DNA from 3 places in the Paenibacillus sp. FSL R5-0912 genome. Region 1 is predicted to be linked to each of the others. Evidence: riboswitches for the same ligand, from Rfam matches in the RefSeq annotation. Region 1 holds a riboswitch; each other region holds the start of a gene.
What was found. A riboswitch is a leader RNA that binds a small molecule or an ion and turns the genes downstream of it on or off. The one in region 1 is predicted to bind cyclic di-GMP.
Positions count from the first base shown of each region.

Region 2: linked by a shared signal. The riboswitch ahead of R50912_RS03240 (transglutaminase-like domain-containing protein) and the one ahead of R50912_RS33985 (anti-repressor SinI family protein) in region 1 are both predicted to bind cyclic di-GMP.
Region 3: linked by a shared signal. The riboswitch ahead of R50912_RS34680 (choice-of-anchor A family protein) and the one ahead of R50912_RS33985 (anti-repressor SinI family protein) in region 1 are both predicted to bind cyclic di-GMP.

Region 1 covers NZ_CP009282.1:459,561-465,211, forward strand. The annotation lists gene R50912_RS02000 (2-oxoglutarate dehydrogenase E1 component) at 1-1,684, opposite strand, end outside; cyclic di-GMP riboswitch class I at 2,200-2,284, shown strand; gene R50912_RS33985 (anti-repressor SinI family protein) at 2,313-2,462, shown strand; gene R50912_RS02005 (helix-turn-helix domain-containing protein) at 2,612-2,944, opposite strand; gene R50912_RS02010 (TasA family protein) at 3,121-3,711, opposite strand; gene R50912_RS02015 (TasA family protein) at 3,781-4,377, opposite strand; gene sipW (signal peptidase I SipW) at 4,478-5,074, opposite strand; gene R50912_RS02025 (hypothetical protein) at 5,076-5,651, opposite strand, start outside.
Region 2 covers NZ_CP009282.1:737,295-742,945, reverse strand. The annotation lists rRNA gene R50912_RS03245 (16S ribosomal RNA) at 1-818, opposite strand, end outside; gene R50912_RS03240 (transglutaminase-like domain-containing protein) at 1,222-2,013, opposite strand; cyclic di-GMP riboswitch class I at 2,046-2,126, opposite strand; cyclic di-GMP riboswitch class I at 2,200-2,280, opposite strand; gene R50912_RS03235 (class D sortase) at 2,408-3,061, opposite strand; gene R50912_RS03230 (GtrA family protein) at 3,231-3,635, opposite strand; gene R50912_RS03225 (glycosyltransferase family 2 protein) at 3,625-4,602, opposite strand; gene R50912_RS03220 (phospholipid carrier-dependent glycosyltransferase) at 4,687-5,651, opposite strand, start outside.
Region 3 covers NZ_CP009282.1:563,220-568,870, forward strand. The annotation lists gene R50912_RS34675 (choice-of-anchor A family protein) at 1-1,282, shown strand, start outside; cyclic di-GMP riboswitch class I at 1,787-1,876, shown strand; gene R50912_RS34680 (choice-of-anchor A family protein) at 1,958-3,904, shown strand; gene R50912_RS02455 (alpha/beta hydrolase) at 4,148-5,113, shown strand; gene R50912_RS02460 (HD domain-containing phosphohydrolase) at 5,608-5,651, shown strand, end outside.

The sequences.
Region 1 (5,651 bases):
TCTCCTGGAGACTGGCCAGCGGAACCGCTGTAGGGCGGTGCACCGGTGTTCCCGTATCCAGGACGACCGAAGTCTTGGACTCGGCGTTCTTCTGTTTCCCTTCCTTCATCTGCTCGAAGGCCTGCTGCAGCACATTCTCGGCCTCGGCAATCATGCTCTTCACCTCATCGGCTGTAACGACCTTCTCGCGCTGCAGGCGTTCCGCATAAACGCGGTAGACGGTAGGGTGGTTGCGAACCTTGCCATATACCATCGGCTGGGTGGTTTCCGGATCATCCATCTCATTATGGCCGTGGCGGCGGTACCCGATCAGATCAATCAGGAAATCCTTCTTGAACAAATGGCGGTAAGCGCTGGCCATACGGACCGCAGCAATACAGGCTTCGGGGTCATCGGCATTGACATGCACTACCGGGATCTCATAGCCCTTCGCCAGATCACTGGCGTAATGCGTGGAGCGGGAATCTTCACTTTCGGTGGTGAAGCCGATCCGGTTATTGACGATAATATGCACAGTGCCGCCATTCTGATAACCTTGCAATTTGCCGATATTAAGTGTTTCCGCAACAATACCTTCACCAGGGAAGGCGGCATCGCCATGCATAAGCACGGCCATGGCTTTGTCCGTATTCAGCTTAGGCAGGCCGGGGGTCCCCCGTTCCTCCTGGGCTGCACGCGTGAAGCCTTCAACGACCGGATTCACGAACTCGAGATGGCTCGGGTTGTTGGCAAGCGTGATGCGGGTACGCACGGTTTCGCCTTCACGGACGGCGCGGTCGGCGCCTAGATGGTATTTCACATCACCGCTCCAGCCATAGGTGACACCCATAGAGCCTTCGGACGGGAAGAGCTCCTTGTTCGGCGAATGATGGAATTCCGAGAAAATAATATCATAAGGTTTGCCCAGAATGTGGGCCAGCACATTAAGTCTTCCGCGGTGGGCCATACCCATCAGGATATGCTCAGCGCCGTCATGTGCGGCAGCGCGGACAATTTCATCCAGCATAGGTACGAGCGCATCATTGCCTTCCAGGCTGAAGCGCTTCTGGCCGACGAAGGTCTTGTGCAGGAAGGTCTCGAACTGTTCTACCTGAATCAGGCGTTTCAGCAGCTCTTTGCGTTCCGCATGGTTCAGTGGAGCAGGCGACGTCGTGGATTCCGCCTGGCTGTTGAGCCAGCGCAGCTCACGCTCGTCATGCACATGCCCGAATTCATAGGCGATGGTCTGTGTGTAGGCCTGGCGCATTCTGTGAACGGCATCCATAGCGGTATGCACGCCCTCAGGGGCATTCTCCCAGATCAGCGAAGCCGGCAGGGCATTCAGATCTTCGCGCGTCAGCTCATAGGTCTCGATCTCCAGCCATTTCGCCATCGGGTTGGTGCTCCGCTCCAGCGGATCGATATCGGCAGCCATATGGCCGTATATTCGAATGTTAGCCATTAGCTTGGAAGCTTTAACAGCTTTCTTGAGCCACTCCGTATCTCCCGAGATGGCGGGTGGAGGCGTCTTGACGGCATCCGGAGCCAGGGGAGGCGGGCCGGATACTGTGAACAGATCGCGGTAATGATGCTCTACGGAAGAAGGGTCCTTGACAAACTGCTCGTATTTCTCCTGAATGTAGCCCAGATTGGGACCGTAATACTTGCTCCAGACAGATTCGTTATAGGGCTCTTTGATGGCCATGAGTAGGTCCTCCTAACGGATAAACTCCACATGCGGTATATAGGAACACCGCTTAGCGGAGCTGCGATGTTTGCGGTTTCATTCTCATCTTATTGTGCTACTTTCCGGCAGGGTAATCAATTCATACTTTCGTGCAATCCGTTCGCAAAACGGTATGATTCAGCAGGGAATTCATACAGAACAATCATAAATTATCCGGGTGAGGCCGGAGGAACAAAATATCTTTAGAATTAATAAAAAAATTAAGGATTTAGGTGGTTGTATATCATAGAAATGGGTAATTACTTCTATATTGTGTTATAGGATTAAATCTATTTAGTATATTTAAACTAATTTGGACCGATTGAAGATGAATTGGAATTATTTATACAAGCCATTGGCAATTTTAGCTAAGGGTCCTCACGATTTAACATAAAAAAATCCCAGAAAACGACACACTTTTCATGTAAGATCTTGTATAATGTTATTGCGGAGAACGGTTTCATCGATTCTTTCAGATCCTTTCATGTAAAGGGTCCAGTAAAGGGTAAACCTGCCGAAAGACAGGGGCACAAAGTCTCGGATCTAAAGTAGAAATACTATGATGGCCGGACTGCCTGGGGACGCGAAAATTCTAGGAGGAGATTTCTTGGATAAGTCCAACCAGGGGAATGACGAACTGCAGGCAGTTGATCTGGATTTAGAATGGGTGCATTTGCTAATGTCTGCTAAGCAGGCTGGCATCCAGGCGGACGAGATTCGGCGTTTTTTTAGTGAAAAAGCACTCCAGGCGATGTAGGGCATTCAGCATTGTACGGATACATACAGAAGAGGGCACAGCGGTGTACACGCTGTGCCCTCTTCTGTTGGAATTTACATGTTGTTTCGGGGTCCCCGCAAAGTACCTGAGTAATCATCGAAGCTGCTGCCTCACTTTGTGGGGGTATTTCAGTTATCCTTCTGCTCCAGCCGCCATTTCTGATAATCAAGAAACTCCTTGAATTCACGTTTGCTTATACCAGAGGCCATCGCATCCTGTACCAGCCTGAACCATTCTCCATCAAGAACCGGTTCTGCAGTTTCTGCAACTCCGCCATACAGTAATACGTGAATGGATACTTGAAGTGCATCGGCGATTTTTTCGATAAATTGAATGGAGGGGTTGGATTGGATATTCCGCTCAACATTACTTAAGTATGATTTCGCCACGTCAGCCTTATCCGCAAGCTCGGATAAAGAATAACCCTTCTCCAGACGGAGCCTATGGATGCGGCTTCCCATGTTATCTGACACGATTACAACGCCCTCCGTACTTTTTGTTATCAGTATAACAAAAATTCGCAAAACCGACAAAAATCATTGTTCCTGACGGAAGCTGGCGGCAGTGGAGAGACAAAACGGCATATCCAGCCCGGATGAGGGAGGATATGCCGTTTTGTGTATATAGTTTAATAGCCTTATTTGGCTTCTCCCAAACCTTGCGTAGCATTGAATGTCCAGTTCAGCGCCAAGCCGTCACCCTGGAAGATATTCTGATCCTGTGTATTGTCAACGAATTCGAAAGCAATCTTGAAGGTTTTGGTTTGGGTAGCGGCGATGCCTCCCGGCAGTACACCCGCCGTTACGAGATCATAGCTGGATGTGTTCTTCAGATCCTTCAAGGAGATTTCGGACAGCACATGGCCGGTAAGCGGCCCGCTGGTGTAAGAACTGTCGAGAAGTTTGATTTTGAAGTGATCTCCAAGATCCTGGCCGGCATTATCTCCCTTCGCATCAGTTACGGTGTAGCTGGTAGCCAACGTGAGGAGCTTGATATCCAGAGTGCCGTCATTGGACAAGGTGAACGTGCGTACGGTGTAATCACCCGGTTTCAGATTGGTCAGGGCAACAGGTGTATTGAAGGAAGAGCCGAGCTTCAGCGTACCTGCCGCGAAGGTTGCCGTGCTGGTTGCTGTGGAGCTGAAGTAAGCGAAGGTGCCCCCTCCGATTAAAGACAATCCCAGTGCTGCCGATGCTACGCCAAGACCCAATGTTTTTTTGATACCCATAATTAATTTCCTCCTCGAGTATATTATGTTTTTTAAAGATCAGAGAACAGGAATGCGTGACAGGGCAGATTATTTGAGGGCGCCTTTTTCCTGATTGGCATCGAAGTTCAGGGTAAGGGCCAGCGTATCGCCTTGATAGTAGTTTTGCGGCTGGAAGGTTTCCTTGAAGGCAAACTGTACGCTCAGCTTATCTGAGGTGCCTGCCTTGATGCCCCCATTCTCTACACCAAAGATTCCGCCGAGAATTCCCTTAGCTACAAGATCCGGACTTTGCTGCTCAAGGTCGGCCAGTGAAATAACCAGGACAGGCGAAGTAACTTTATCCTTGTTAATAAGGAAGGTTACAATAATATCGTCTTTGAGATTATGGGAGCTGTTATCCCCCAGGGCATCTGTAATGACAGATGAGGTGCGCAGAACAACTTTGGGAATATTGAGGGTCCCGTCATTTTTCAATTTAAAGTCTCTTTTGATTGTATCTCCCGGCTTAAGATTGGTGAGATTGACAATAACGGAGGGGTCCGAATTCAGTAATAAAGTTCCGTTGTTAAAAGAAGCTGCAGTGGTGGAAGTGCTGCTGAAGTAAGCGAAGGTTCCTCCGCCGACCAGGGTTAATCCGAGTGCTGCCGATACAACGCCGAGACCTAATGTTTTTTTAACGTTCATTTGTTCATCCCTTTCTCATCGTTCTTTTATTGTCTTTGCCTGTCTTCCGGGAAAATTTATTGTTGCTCCGCGTTTCGTAAACGGGAGAGGACAATCAAGTTTATTGCACAATGTCTGGAAGGGTATCCGTTCCGCCGGTCACCGCTGTCCCTGCATTCTTCTTCTCCAGTGCCGCAACGGCTTTCCAGGAGGAATACAGTGCGTAGAGCAGCAGGAGCAGCCCGGGGATAATCATCAGCATTACACTTCCGGCTTTGGAGACTGCGAAATTCATGGCATATCCTACATAAGGGACGGTGACGCCGGTATATTGGCCTACCACATTTGTCGAGCTGACCGCTGAGGTATCGGCTGCATCGTTATTGTCCCCTTTGGTGGTATAGCTGGCCTCGCCTATGGCACTGTTTATTGAAGCATCGACCACACGGTGTGTAATCAGGAGGTTATCGGGATTCATGAATGTAATCACATCGCCTTTTTGAAAACGGGTCATATCCCCGCCCGGCTTAATCGCTACAATAGATCCGGTCTGGATGCCCGGCTCCATGGAACCGGATAACACCGTCTTGATCTGATAGCCAAAGAAGGAAGGTTCGCCTCCGGAAGCTTTAGAGATGACTACTGCTGTTACCAGCACCAGGAAAATCATAAATATCAGTGTGGACAATGTGGTGCTGATTATCTTTTTGATGCGCATATTATTCCCCGCCTTTGCTGATATCAGATTGTGGAGCAGGTGTAGCTGTAGGTATAGCTGTAGCTGTAGCTGTAGCTGTTGGCTGCGCGGTATCTGTACCGCTATCCGGGAGCTCCGCAGTTGGTTCTGCCGCTGGAGTCGCCTCCGGAAGAGGGGATTCCGGTGCCGGTGTGGCAGGCGGAGCAGTAACCTCTGCATCCGGTGAGGGTGCAGGAGCCGGCTTTTCACCCTCAGGAGCTTCTATAGCAGGTTCTTCGATGGTCTTATCTTCTCCAGGAATGCTGGTTGCGGGCGGATTATTCTTAGTGTCTTCCTGCTCCAGTTTCAGAGCTTCGGCTTCTTCCTGCTTTTGCTTCTCCAGCGCGAGCCGTTCCGCTTCTTCAGCCTTGGCTTTCTCCTCCAGCGCCGCCTTCGCTTCAGCAATGTGTACCTGCTGTTCCTGCAGCGTGGTGATTGTGGACGATAGGTTGTCTCTGGAGGCTGTTAATTCTGCACTTAACTGATCGTAGCTTGACTGTAAGGCGGATGATACATTGGGGTCTGCATTGTAGGCTCTGGCCATGAATGAGAAAATCGG
Region 2 (5,651 bases), 280 kb from region 1:
TGGACTACCAGGGTATCTAATCCTGTTTGCTCCCCACGCTTTCGCGCCTCAGCGTCAGTTACAGCCCAGAAAGTCGCCTTCGCCACTGGTGTTCCTCCACATATCTACGCATTTCACCGCTACACGTGGAATTCCACTTTCCTCTTCTGTACTCAAGTCACCCAGTTTCCAGTGCGACCCCAGGTTGAGCCCAAGGTTTAAACACCAGACTTAAATGACCGCCTGCGCGCGCTTTACGCCCAATAATTCCGGACAACGCTTGCCCCCTACGTATTACCGCGGCTGCTGGCACGTAGTTAGCCGGGGCTTTCTTCTCAGGTACCGTCACTCCGGTAACAGTTACTCTACCGGACGTTCTTCCCTGGCAACAGAGCTTTACGATCCGAAAACCTTCATCACTCACGCGGCATTGCTCCGTCAGGCTTTCGCCCATTGCGGAAGATTCCCTACTGCTGCCTCCCGTAGGAGTCTGGGCCGTGTCTCAGTCCCAGTGTGGCCGTTCACCCTCTCAGGTCGGCTACGCATCGTCGCCTTGGTGAGCCGTTACCCCACCAACTAGCTAATGCGCCGCAGGCCCATCCCCAAGTGGCAGATTGCTCCGCCTTTCATTCTCTCTTCAGGAGAGGAAAGAAATTATCCGGTATTAGCTACCGTTTCCGATAGTTATCCCAGTCTTGAGGGCAGGTTGCCTACGTGTTACTCACCCGTCCGCCGCTAAGTTCATTTGAAAGCAAGCTTTCAAATGAACTCCGCTCGACTTGCATGTATTAGGCATGCCGCCAGCGTTCGTCCTGAGCCAGGATCAAACTCTCCAAATTGGTTTTAGAAAGAGCGATTGCTCATTTTGAAACATCTGACGAGAATTTTCATTCTCACGATGAAGTTTCTAAAGCGTACAAGACGCTGTGAAACTCATCATTTTTGGATCTCGCCGAAGCGATCTCCCACTCACTCGTTGTTCAGTTTTCAAAGATCAAGCTTGTTGTCAACGACGACTACCGCGTCACCAGCAACTCTTATAATATATCACGTTCATCCGAGTAATGCAAGCTTTATTTTGAAATCACTTATTTAAGTCATTTCTCATTAAGTTTGCCGCTCCAACAACGCTTACTTATAATACCCTATCTCTCTACTAAAAAGCAACCCTTTCCTAAATAAAAATAACCCGCTTAATAATTAAGCGGGTTATCCTCAATGAAACTATAAATGCATCTGCTCTTAGTAGAACTTAGCTGCAGTATATTTACTTGCTACTTTAACCAGATCTGCTGTTTTGCTGTTCTTGGCAAGTCCAGCATCAACTGTAGTATCAATAGTTACCCATTTGCCATTAAGGAACACTTCATTCCAAGCGTGGTAAGACGTCACATAGCTTGTGTTACCCATAACCAGTTTGGTAGGAATACCTTCACTGCGAAGCATAGTAGCGAATAAGGAAGCGTAGTCGTAGCAGATTCCTTTCTTGGAAACAAGAGTACTGTCGTTGTTAGGGATGTAATCTGTAGTTACACTGGAAGCCAGGGAATAATCATACTTCACATTGGCAACGATATAATTATAGATAGCCTTCACTTTGTCTTCATCTGATGTCAAACCTTGTGTAAGTTGTGCTGCTTTCAGAACTGCTTTATCGGAAGAACTCCATTTAACATTCTGTACGGAGCTCAGATATACTGCGTTGGCGTTGCTCAGGCTAAGATCTACCGTCTCGGAAGAAATTACTTTGTATTTGTTGCCGGTAGTGTTCTCAAGTACGGAAACCTTGTATGAACCGTTACCTTGTTGCAGCGGGAATGTTTCAGTTGGTTTGGAGGTGTACAAGTTGTAAGTGTAGCTGTTATTGTCTTTGGTGATCATCAGCTTAATCTTCTTATCCTTAGGAACATTATAAGATACTCCGATAACACCCTGATCCAGTTGACCTATGTTCAACCAGCCTGCATCTGCATTAGCAGCTTGAGCTGTACCTGTCTGCATCGACGTAACCACTACGAATAGTGTAACCAACATTAGATAGAACTTCTTCATTGGATAAAACCCCTTTCGGTAGCTGGCTGCCATCCTTACGGGAAGGCCCTTTAGCTTTGCGTCCCTACCTTTCGATAGGTTTGCCGTTATCGTATAAGCTTTATCTGTCCTTGCTTCTACCATAAAATGCTAGATATACAATAAGAACAAACAAAAAAAGCCTCTTCATTCGGTAGCTGGCTGCCATCCTTACGGGAAGGCCCTTTAGCTTTGCGTCCCTACCTTTCGATAGGTTTGCCGTTTATCGTGTATTAGCTTTATATAGTTATATCTTACCATATCTATTTCTATTATCAAGACCTAAATCACTAGATTTCTGCGAAAACAAATAAAAATTTTAAGTATTTTAAATTTTTCCGTCATCATTCTACAAACATCAGGATAACTTTGCGTGAATGATAAGTCTATGCGTTGGATTCACCAGCGGATCACAAGTAATGAGTGTAAGAATCTTGTCATCCTCATTCCCTTTCAATACGGATACATCGGTCGGTTCCACAATAGTTACATCATAAACTACATAATTGTATTCCTGCTTACCGGTTGTAACGGAAATAGCGTCCCCCACTCCGACTTCATTCAATCTATTGAACAGCCTTCCCGTAGTTCTTGATCTATGCGCTGCAATCGCAGCATTGCCAGTAGCGCCGAGCGGAGCCGTCTCCTTCATATGCGCAGCTGCATGCTTCATATTCGCCTTGGTGGCGCCTTCCAGTACAGGCAGCTTCAGATCTATTTTGTCGATTTTGATAATCGCCATCACCTTGCCTCCGACTTCAATCTCAGGCGCTGCAGAGGGTTCAGGCTCTTCCGCAGCCGACTCATCTGCCAGCAGCTGGGTTACTTCCGCGTAAGGCTTACTTAGATCAGCACTGGCCGGAGCTGAGGCAGACGGAACGATTTCACTGTAGGCCTGTTCAGCCTCTTCCAGCAGCTTTTGCTGCTGACGGTCATTGTACCATTCGCTTCCTTTGGGATAGAGCATAATTAGCACCCCGGCAAGTATAATCAAATAGGATAATTTCCGCATGACAATCGCCTCCGTAATATAGAATAGATGATACCCTTCCGGAATAATTAAGAAGCAATGCTTCTATATAACAAGTAGAAACGACTTTACCGTCCTTTTTAAGGACGGTACCGTTTCAGCGAGAAATAGAAGGTAATTTATAGCAGCAAGCATATAAATTCATATATTTTCAGAATACCCACTTCCGGCTTCCGAAGAAATTAATGATTACCGTAACAAATGTGACCAGCACTTTGGCGATCAGCACTTGAATACCGAGAGAATCGGTCAATATATGAATCAGCAGCACCGATATAACCAGCACCAACAGGTTCAGCACGATAAACCTGACCAGCTGCATCCGGTCGAAGCCCTCTTTATTGCCGATGTCCCTGTCACGGAAGGTTACCTTTTTGTTCCAGAAGAAGCTGTTGGCCGTACCGGCGCTATAGGAAATAATCTGCGCAGGGGTATTGATCATCCCAAGGGAATGCAGCAGTGTGAATACAGCAAAGTCAACCAATGTATTCAGCAGGCCTACCGCATTGAATTTCAGGAACTGGATGAACCCCGCACTCCATCTCTTATCTGGCATAATCGCTTTCCTTCCGCGTGTCTTCTATTTCCGCATCCGGATAGCCTTTGGTCTCACGCACAATATAGAGCGGTCTGTCCTTCGACTCATCATAGATCCGTCCGATATACTCTCCAATTACCCCCAGCAGCATCAGCACAATCCCATTGAAGAGCAGGTTCACGCCAACTATAGATGCCCATCCGGGTACGGTCCAGGAGGTAAAGATTTTTTGGAACAATACCAGGAACAGATAGATGAAGCTGGAAAAGGACAGAAAGAATCCGATATAGGATGCGATTTTGAGCGGTTTGTGGGAAAAGGAGGTGATGCCGTCGAGCGCAAACCGGATCATTTTCTTGAGCGGATACTTCGTTTCCCCGGCAAAGCGCTCCTCCCGCACATATTCTACCATGGTCTGCCGGAAGCCTACCCAGCTCACCAGACCCCGGACGTACCGGTTCTTCTCCTTCAGACCGCGCAGCACATCACAGACTTTACGGTCGATCAGCCGGAAGTCCCCGGTATCGGTAGGGATTTCAACACTGGTCATACTGCTGAGCAGGCGGTAAAAGATCTTAGCGGTGACTTTCTTGAATAAAGTCTCCCCGTGACGCTTCAACCGCTTGGCATACACAACTTCGTAGCCCTCTTTCCACTTCGCAATCATCTGCAGAATAACCTCAGGAGGATCTTGGAGGTCTGCGTCAATCACCACGACTGCCTGGCCTTCGGCATAATCCATACCAGCCGTAATCGCCACCTGGTGGCCGAAATTACGGGAGAAGTCGATCAGCTTGACATGCTCATCCCGGCTGCTGATCTCGCGCATGATCTCCGCCGTACGGTCCCGGCTGCCGTCATTGACGAAAACCAGTTCATAGGAATCGCCGCAACCATCCATTACTTTTTTGAGCCGCTCATAGGTTACCTGAATGACTTCCTCCTCATTGAACATGGGGACAATCACACTGTATCTGGCTTTCACCTTAGTTCCTCCTATAAGTTTCTACGAGATCCCCCGCAATAAAACTGACTTTTTAAGCATCTGTGCCTCATTAAATAGTGCCCCCTAGAATACCCAGGAAGGGAACCACCGCAGTACCGTATTTATATAACTGCTATTAACCTGCATTCCGGATAATACCGGATAGAACATTACAAACAGGATGGCTGCTGCAGCCACATAGGCATACCGCAGGTATTTAGCATCGCCGAATCTGCTGTCAAGCAGCTTCAGGATATAGACAACCGACAGAATCATAAACGGCACCATCGCAAAATAATGGTACAGGAACGTCTCACGCGGCACAAGCATCCACGGAACATACTGTGAGAAGAACCCGATCCAGATCATGTACAGATTCTTGTCCCGGCGTTTCACGGTAAACCACACGGCTGCCAGCATAGCGAAGATTCCTGTCCACCAGATGAGCGGATTCCCCATGGTCACGATGCTGCTGGCCTTGCCTTCCGGCAATCCTTCACCGCCGCTGAAGAACCAGACCGGACGTTTCATGAACGGCCACTCCCACCAGGAGGAGGCGAACGGATGCGTTGCTACAAGCTGGCTGTGATAGTTGTACATATTTTTCTGGGCATCAATCAGTCCCTTAATGGTGAAGCCTTCCGCCGAAGCAGAGAGCGCCGGTACAAAGGACAGGCTATAGATGATAACCGGGATAGCAATAAAGAATAGGATGCAGCTGGCCAAAGTGATGATGGTGTTCTTCCAGAAGGACTGGTCCGCTGTCCGGCAGGCCGCTTTGAGCCCCTGACCGGTCAGCTTGCCTTCAGCCAGCAGACGGCCTGCAGCCTTATACTCCCTATACCGCTCAAACAGCGCCAGTGCCAGCATCACCGCAAGTCCTGCCCCTCCGTACAGGACAATCCACTTGGAGGCCACTCCGATTCCGAAGAACAGTCCGGACCAGAACAGCGGAACCAGCGTTGTGCGCAGCGGCATACGGTAGAAGTTCATCGTATAATACCGCTGCATGAAATAGAACATCAGCATAATGAAGAATACGCCGTATA
Region 3 (5,651 bases), 100 kb from region 1:
AGCAGCACCGACACCAACGCCAACAGCAGCACCGACACCGACGCCAACGGCAGAGCCAACACCGACACCAACGGCAGAGCCAACACCAACGCCAACGGCGGCACCGACACCAACGCCAACAACGGCACCGACACCAACGCCAACAGCGCCACCGACACCAACGCCAACGGCGGCACCAACGCCGACACCAACAGCAGCACCGACACCAACGCCAACAGCAGCACCGACACCGACGCCAACGGCAGAGCCAACACCGACACCAACGGCAGCACCAACACCAACGCCAACGGCGGCACCAACACCGACAGTAGAACCAACGCCAACATCAACAGCAGCACCGACACCAACGCCAACGGCAGCACCGACACCAACGCCAACAGCAGCACCGACACCAACGCCAACAGCAGCACCGACACCGACGCCAACGGCAGAGCCAACACCGACACCAACGGCAGAGCCAACACCAACGCCAACGGCGGCACCGACACCGACGCCAACGGCAGAGCCAACACCGACACCAACACCAACACCAACACCAACGCCAACGGCGGCACCAACACCAACGCCAACAGCAGCACCGACACCGACGCCAACGGCAGAGCCAACACCAACGGCAGCACCAACACCAACGCCAACGGCGGCACCAACACCGACAGTAGAACCAACGCCAACGCCGACACCAACAGCAGCACCAACACCAACGCCAACGCCAACGGCGGCACCAACACCGACAGTAGAACCAACACCAACACCAACACCAACACCAACACCAACACCAACACCAACACCAACACCAACACCAACACCAACACCAACACCAACGCCAACGGCAGCGCCAACGCCGACACCAGAACCAACACCAACACCGACGCCGACACCAACACCAACACCGACATTACCACCGGCACCAGTACCATCGTCTGCACCGCCCGTCTTTATTAATGTAGTGCCAACGCCGACTCCAATAATCGGCTATATTGTAAATCCAGATACAATAATCATTGATGATCCGCTGCCTTTGGGCCCTGTGACAACAGTAACACCTCGGCCGTTAGTGGTGACACCAAGTCCAACCCTAACGCCAAGCCCAAGCGCAACACCAAGTCCAACGCCAATTGTGACAATCATTGATGAAGAGATTCCGTTAGGCAATGTACCTGCGGATGCATCGCTCCCGAAGACTGGTGAGTCCAGTCCGGCTCCCTATTACTTGGTCGGTCTAGCCCTTGCAGGATTGGGAATATTCCTCGGCAGAAGATCCAGAACAGATAAACGTAAATAAATGCAATTCGTAAGATCCTTTCCGACAGGCTGGCGATATCACCGCTAAATCGGGAAAAGGCTGCTTTGGGAGAAGACGTTCTCCACAAAGCAGCCTTTTTTATATGGGATATACATTTGATATTATATTTCCTCGTAAAATCAAATGTGCTAAGGAGAAAGAGTTGCGTCTTTACGATCATGGGACCTTGAGTATATATTAAAATTTCAAAATTAAAATTAGTTCTTTATACATAGTTTGAAAATATCCTTATCGGTGCCATCGAGAGCGATGAGAGGATCAGGATTCAGCTGGGAAAGCTATGTTTTCAATTAAAAAAACCTTTTGTAACAGTGCTTTGGAGTGAATCGGTAGATATAATCTATTACCAGATGTTTCAAAGGATTTCATTGACAATCAGCCTTGATAGCGGATAAACTAAAATTAGTTCCAAAGTAATGAATATCATAGACATTAGTATAAAAGTTTGATTTAGTACATAATTTCACAACCTAATCTTTCACTGACGTATAAACGCAAACCGTTCGAAAGGACGGGACGCAAAGTCCAGGAGTCTAAAGCGCGATGGAGCGCAACGATCGTCCGACTGCCGTAAAGAGAGCAACCTCTTTCCGGCGGTCTTTTTTTGTTATATAAATGTGGCCTATATCTATATTAACTGTGAGGTGAGCTTGTATGTTCCAATTAAAAAAATTCAAACGTCTTACGGTGTTCGGACTTATAGCAGTTCTGATTGTGGGAAGCGGCCGAATTATTTCACTGGGGAGCACCTCAGTTAAAGCCGAGGGCAACTCTTTGCCGGGCAATGCATCCAAGTATAATGTGTTCATCTTGGGAGATGTTGATGTTAAGCATAGTGATATTGAAGGCAGATTAGCTGCTGGCGGAAACGTGGATTTAAATGTTAATTACTCTGTGGGACATAGTCTTACTAGTGAAGAAACGAAGGAAGGATACTCTCTCATCGCTGGTGGTAATCTGTATTATTCCCAGGGAGAAACCGTGGGTGATGTAGTCTACGGGGGGAGTTATAGCGGCAGCGGCGGCCCGCGCGGGGGGACAGGAAGCTTACAACAAAAAATAAATGTTGTAGATTTTTCAGCCGAGTTTAGTTTACTTCGTGAGAAATCTCAGCAGCTTGCTTCTCAGCCTGTTAATGGGGTTACCACTGCCAACTCCGGTAATTTCTTTTTGGAAGGTACAAATTCGGATGTTAACATATTTACTGTAGAGGGCAGCAAGCTGTCTAGTGCAAATGAGTTGAGAATTAAGATTCCAGATGGCTCAACAGCTATAGTAAATATCTCCGGCACTTCAGTAACTATGAAGAATATGGGGACGGGAATTAATGGTAACGGAAATAAGGATAACGCTATGAACAGTAAAGTGTTATATAACTTCAGTCAAGCGACCAGTCTTCAAATCGAAGGTATCGGAGTTTTGGGATCTGTGCTGGCTCCATATGCCTCTATTCAATTTAATAATGGTCAAATCAACGGGAACCTGATCGGAGCTTCGCTCTCAGGATCGGGAGAATCCCACCATATTCCGTATAAAGGCCAAGATCCGCCGACACCGACTTCGACGCCTTCAGTGACGCCGACGCCAACAGCAACACCGGCAGTGACGCCGACGCCAACAGCAACACCTGCAGTGACGCCGACGCCAACGGCAACACCGGCAGTGACGCCGACGCCAACAGCAACACCTGCAGTGACGCCGACGCCAACAGCAACACCGGCAGTGACGCCGACGCCAACGGCAACACCTGCAGTGACGCCGACGCCAACGGCAACACCGGCAGCGACGCCTACGCCAACGGCAACGCCGACAACAGCGCCAACGGCAACACCGACGGCAACGCCGACAACAGCGCCAACGGCAACACCGACTGCAACACCGACAACAGCGCCAACGGCAACGCCGACTGCAACACCGACAACAGCGCCAACGGCAACGCCGACTGCAACACCGACAACAGCGCCAACGGCAACACCGACAGCAACGCCGACAACAGCGCCAACGGCAACACCGACAGCAACGCCGACAACAGCGCCAACGGCAACACCGACAGCAACGCCGACAACAGCGCCAACGGCAACACCGACAGCAACGCCGACAACAGCGCCAACGGCAACACCGACAGCAGCGCCAACGGCAACACCGACAGCAACGCCGACAATAGCGCCAACAGCAACACCGACAGCAACGCCGACCGCGGTACCAACAGCAACCAGCACGAGTGTTTTTGTCCCAAGCTTCGTATTTCCGACATCAACCGCTCCGACAGTGATTGGGACTATTGTGACTGATACCGACACTACTATTAATGATGACCCGGTTCCTCTCGGGCCGGCAGCATCACCGGTTGTGACGATGCTGACAACAACAGCGCCACAGCCAGTTGTGGAGGTTCCTGCACCTGCACCTTCACCGGTAGCAGGACCGGCACCTGAAGAAATCATTACGGATGACGAGATTCCTCTGGGCAGTGTGACTGCAGAGCAAACCCTGCCGCAGACGGGTGAATCAAGTCCTGCGCCGTACTATATTGCGGGTGTTGCTCTTGCCGGTCTGGGCCTGCTTCTTAGAAGAACCGCCAGAGTGAACAAGCGCAAATAATTATTGTTAAGCCACTGTGTTTGGATGAGGGCTGCTGCCGGAGAGAGATTCTCCGGGAAGCAGCCTTTTTGTATACGGGGGCGCATTCTAATCGCAGCTTACCACTTGGGCGAAGCAGGCAGCGCCGGACTGACGGCGGTGTTTTTAGTTGGACGGATACCATGCTATACTAGGCTCAAATTATTCATAAGCAAGAATACACATTTCCTCAAAGAAATGGTTATTACTGAAAGGGTGAACGTTATGTGGAGTATATACCTGCTAGTGGTGCTGGTTGTTGTCGCGGGGATTTTGGCTTATGCCGGATTGTACTTTTATGGAGTGGCTATTAAGCGGGCACCCAAAGAATTCCTGGGCAAGACGCCGGATCTGAAGGTGGACCCGCCGGTAGCCGGGGCTTCGTGGGGGGAAGGGGCGGAATGGGTAGCACGGCAGAACTTTCGGGAAGTGGAGCTGGTCTCGGATGATGGACTGAAGCTGCGAGGCTACTATCTGGCTTCAGAGCGTGCTGCGGGCCGTACCGTAATTATTGCCCACGGTTATTCCGGCAAGGCTAAGGATATGGGGGCAACCGCCAAAAACTATTATGACAACCTGGGATATAATGTACTGCTGCCCGACGCCAGAGGTCACGGGAAAAGCGAAGGGGACTACATTGGCTTCGGTTGGCCGGAGCGCCGTGATTATCAGCAGTGGATCGGATTTATTCTGCAGGAGACCGGGCCAGAGGCGCAAATTGTGCTGCATGGCGTATCTATGGGCGGATCGACAGTGCTAATGACCGCCGGTGAACAGCTTCCTCCGCAGGTCAAAGCCGTTGTCGCTGATTGCGGCTACACCTCAGTCAAAGCGCAACTGACTTACCAGCTGTGGCGGATGTATCATCTGCCGGGCTTCCCCTTTGTGCAGATTGCCAGCCTGGTAACGCGGATGAAGGCAGGCTATTATTTCGGTGAAGCGTCAGCGCTGGAACAGGTGCGTAAAGCCCGGGTGCCGATTCTGTTTATCCATGGAGATGCGGATAAGTTTGTGCCTTTTGCGATGATGGATGAGCTGTATGGTGCCTGCAAGAGTCCTAAGGAGAAGTTGGTGGTGCATGGAGCGGGGCATGGTCTTGCCTATGATACGGATAAAAGGGAGTATATCCGCACGGTAGGCGATTTCGTGGAACGTTATGTACACAGCCCGGCAGCGGCTGATTGGGTCTAAAAAAGTCCCCGGAACGTAGACGCGCCCGATATCCGCAAATAGCGGGTATCGGGCGCTTATTATGTTCCACACATGGGGCCTTTCCCTGCGTCAGGGAAGCAGCACAGCCATGTCTTATCGGTATATGAATCCCCCGCCGTTTGTGAGCGAAACGGGTGTCGTTGTTCCTTGTTATTTCCAGCAGCCGTGTGGCGAGAGAAATCCTTCCAATACGACAAAAGCCCTACCTCTCTTTTGTCCTTGCGGCTCCGTGGCCGCGCCAGTGCGAATCGGAATGCTATGTTCGAATTTAATCTCATAAAAAGGAAAAGTACTGCAAGAAAACGTAAGATTTTGTGTCCAAACTGCCGATAATAAAGACAAGTAATTTATCGGCCTGACATCTTCTTGATGGGGATAATCATACACGAAAACAAATATTATATTACTATAACATGTGATATATAGAAATGCAAGCCGATATTGGGCTGAGGCCGGGACGGATGATGGGACAGATGGGATTATACAGAAGATTTTTGGGGAATCAGATCCGGAATTA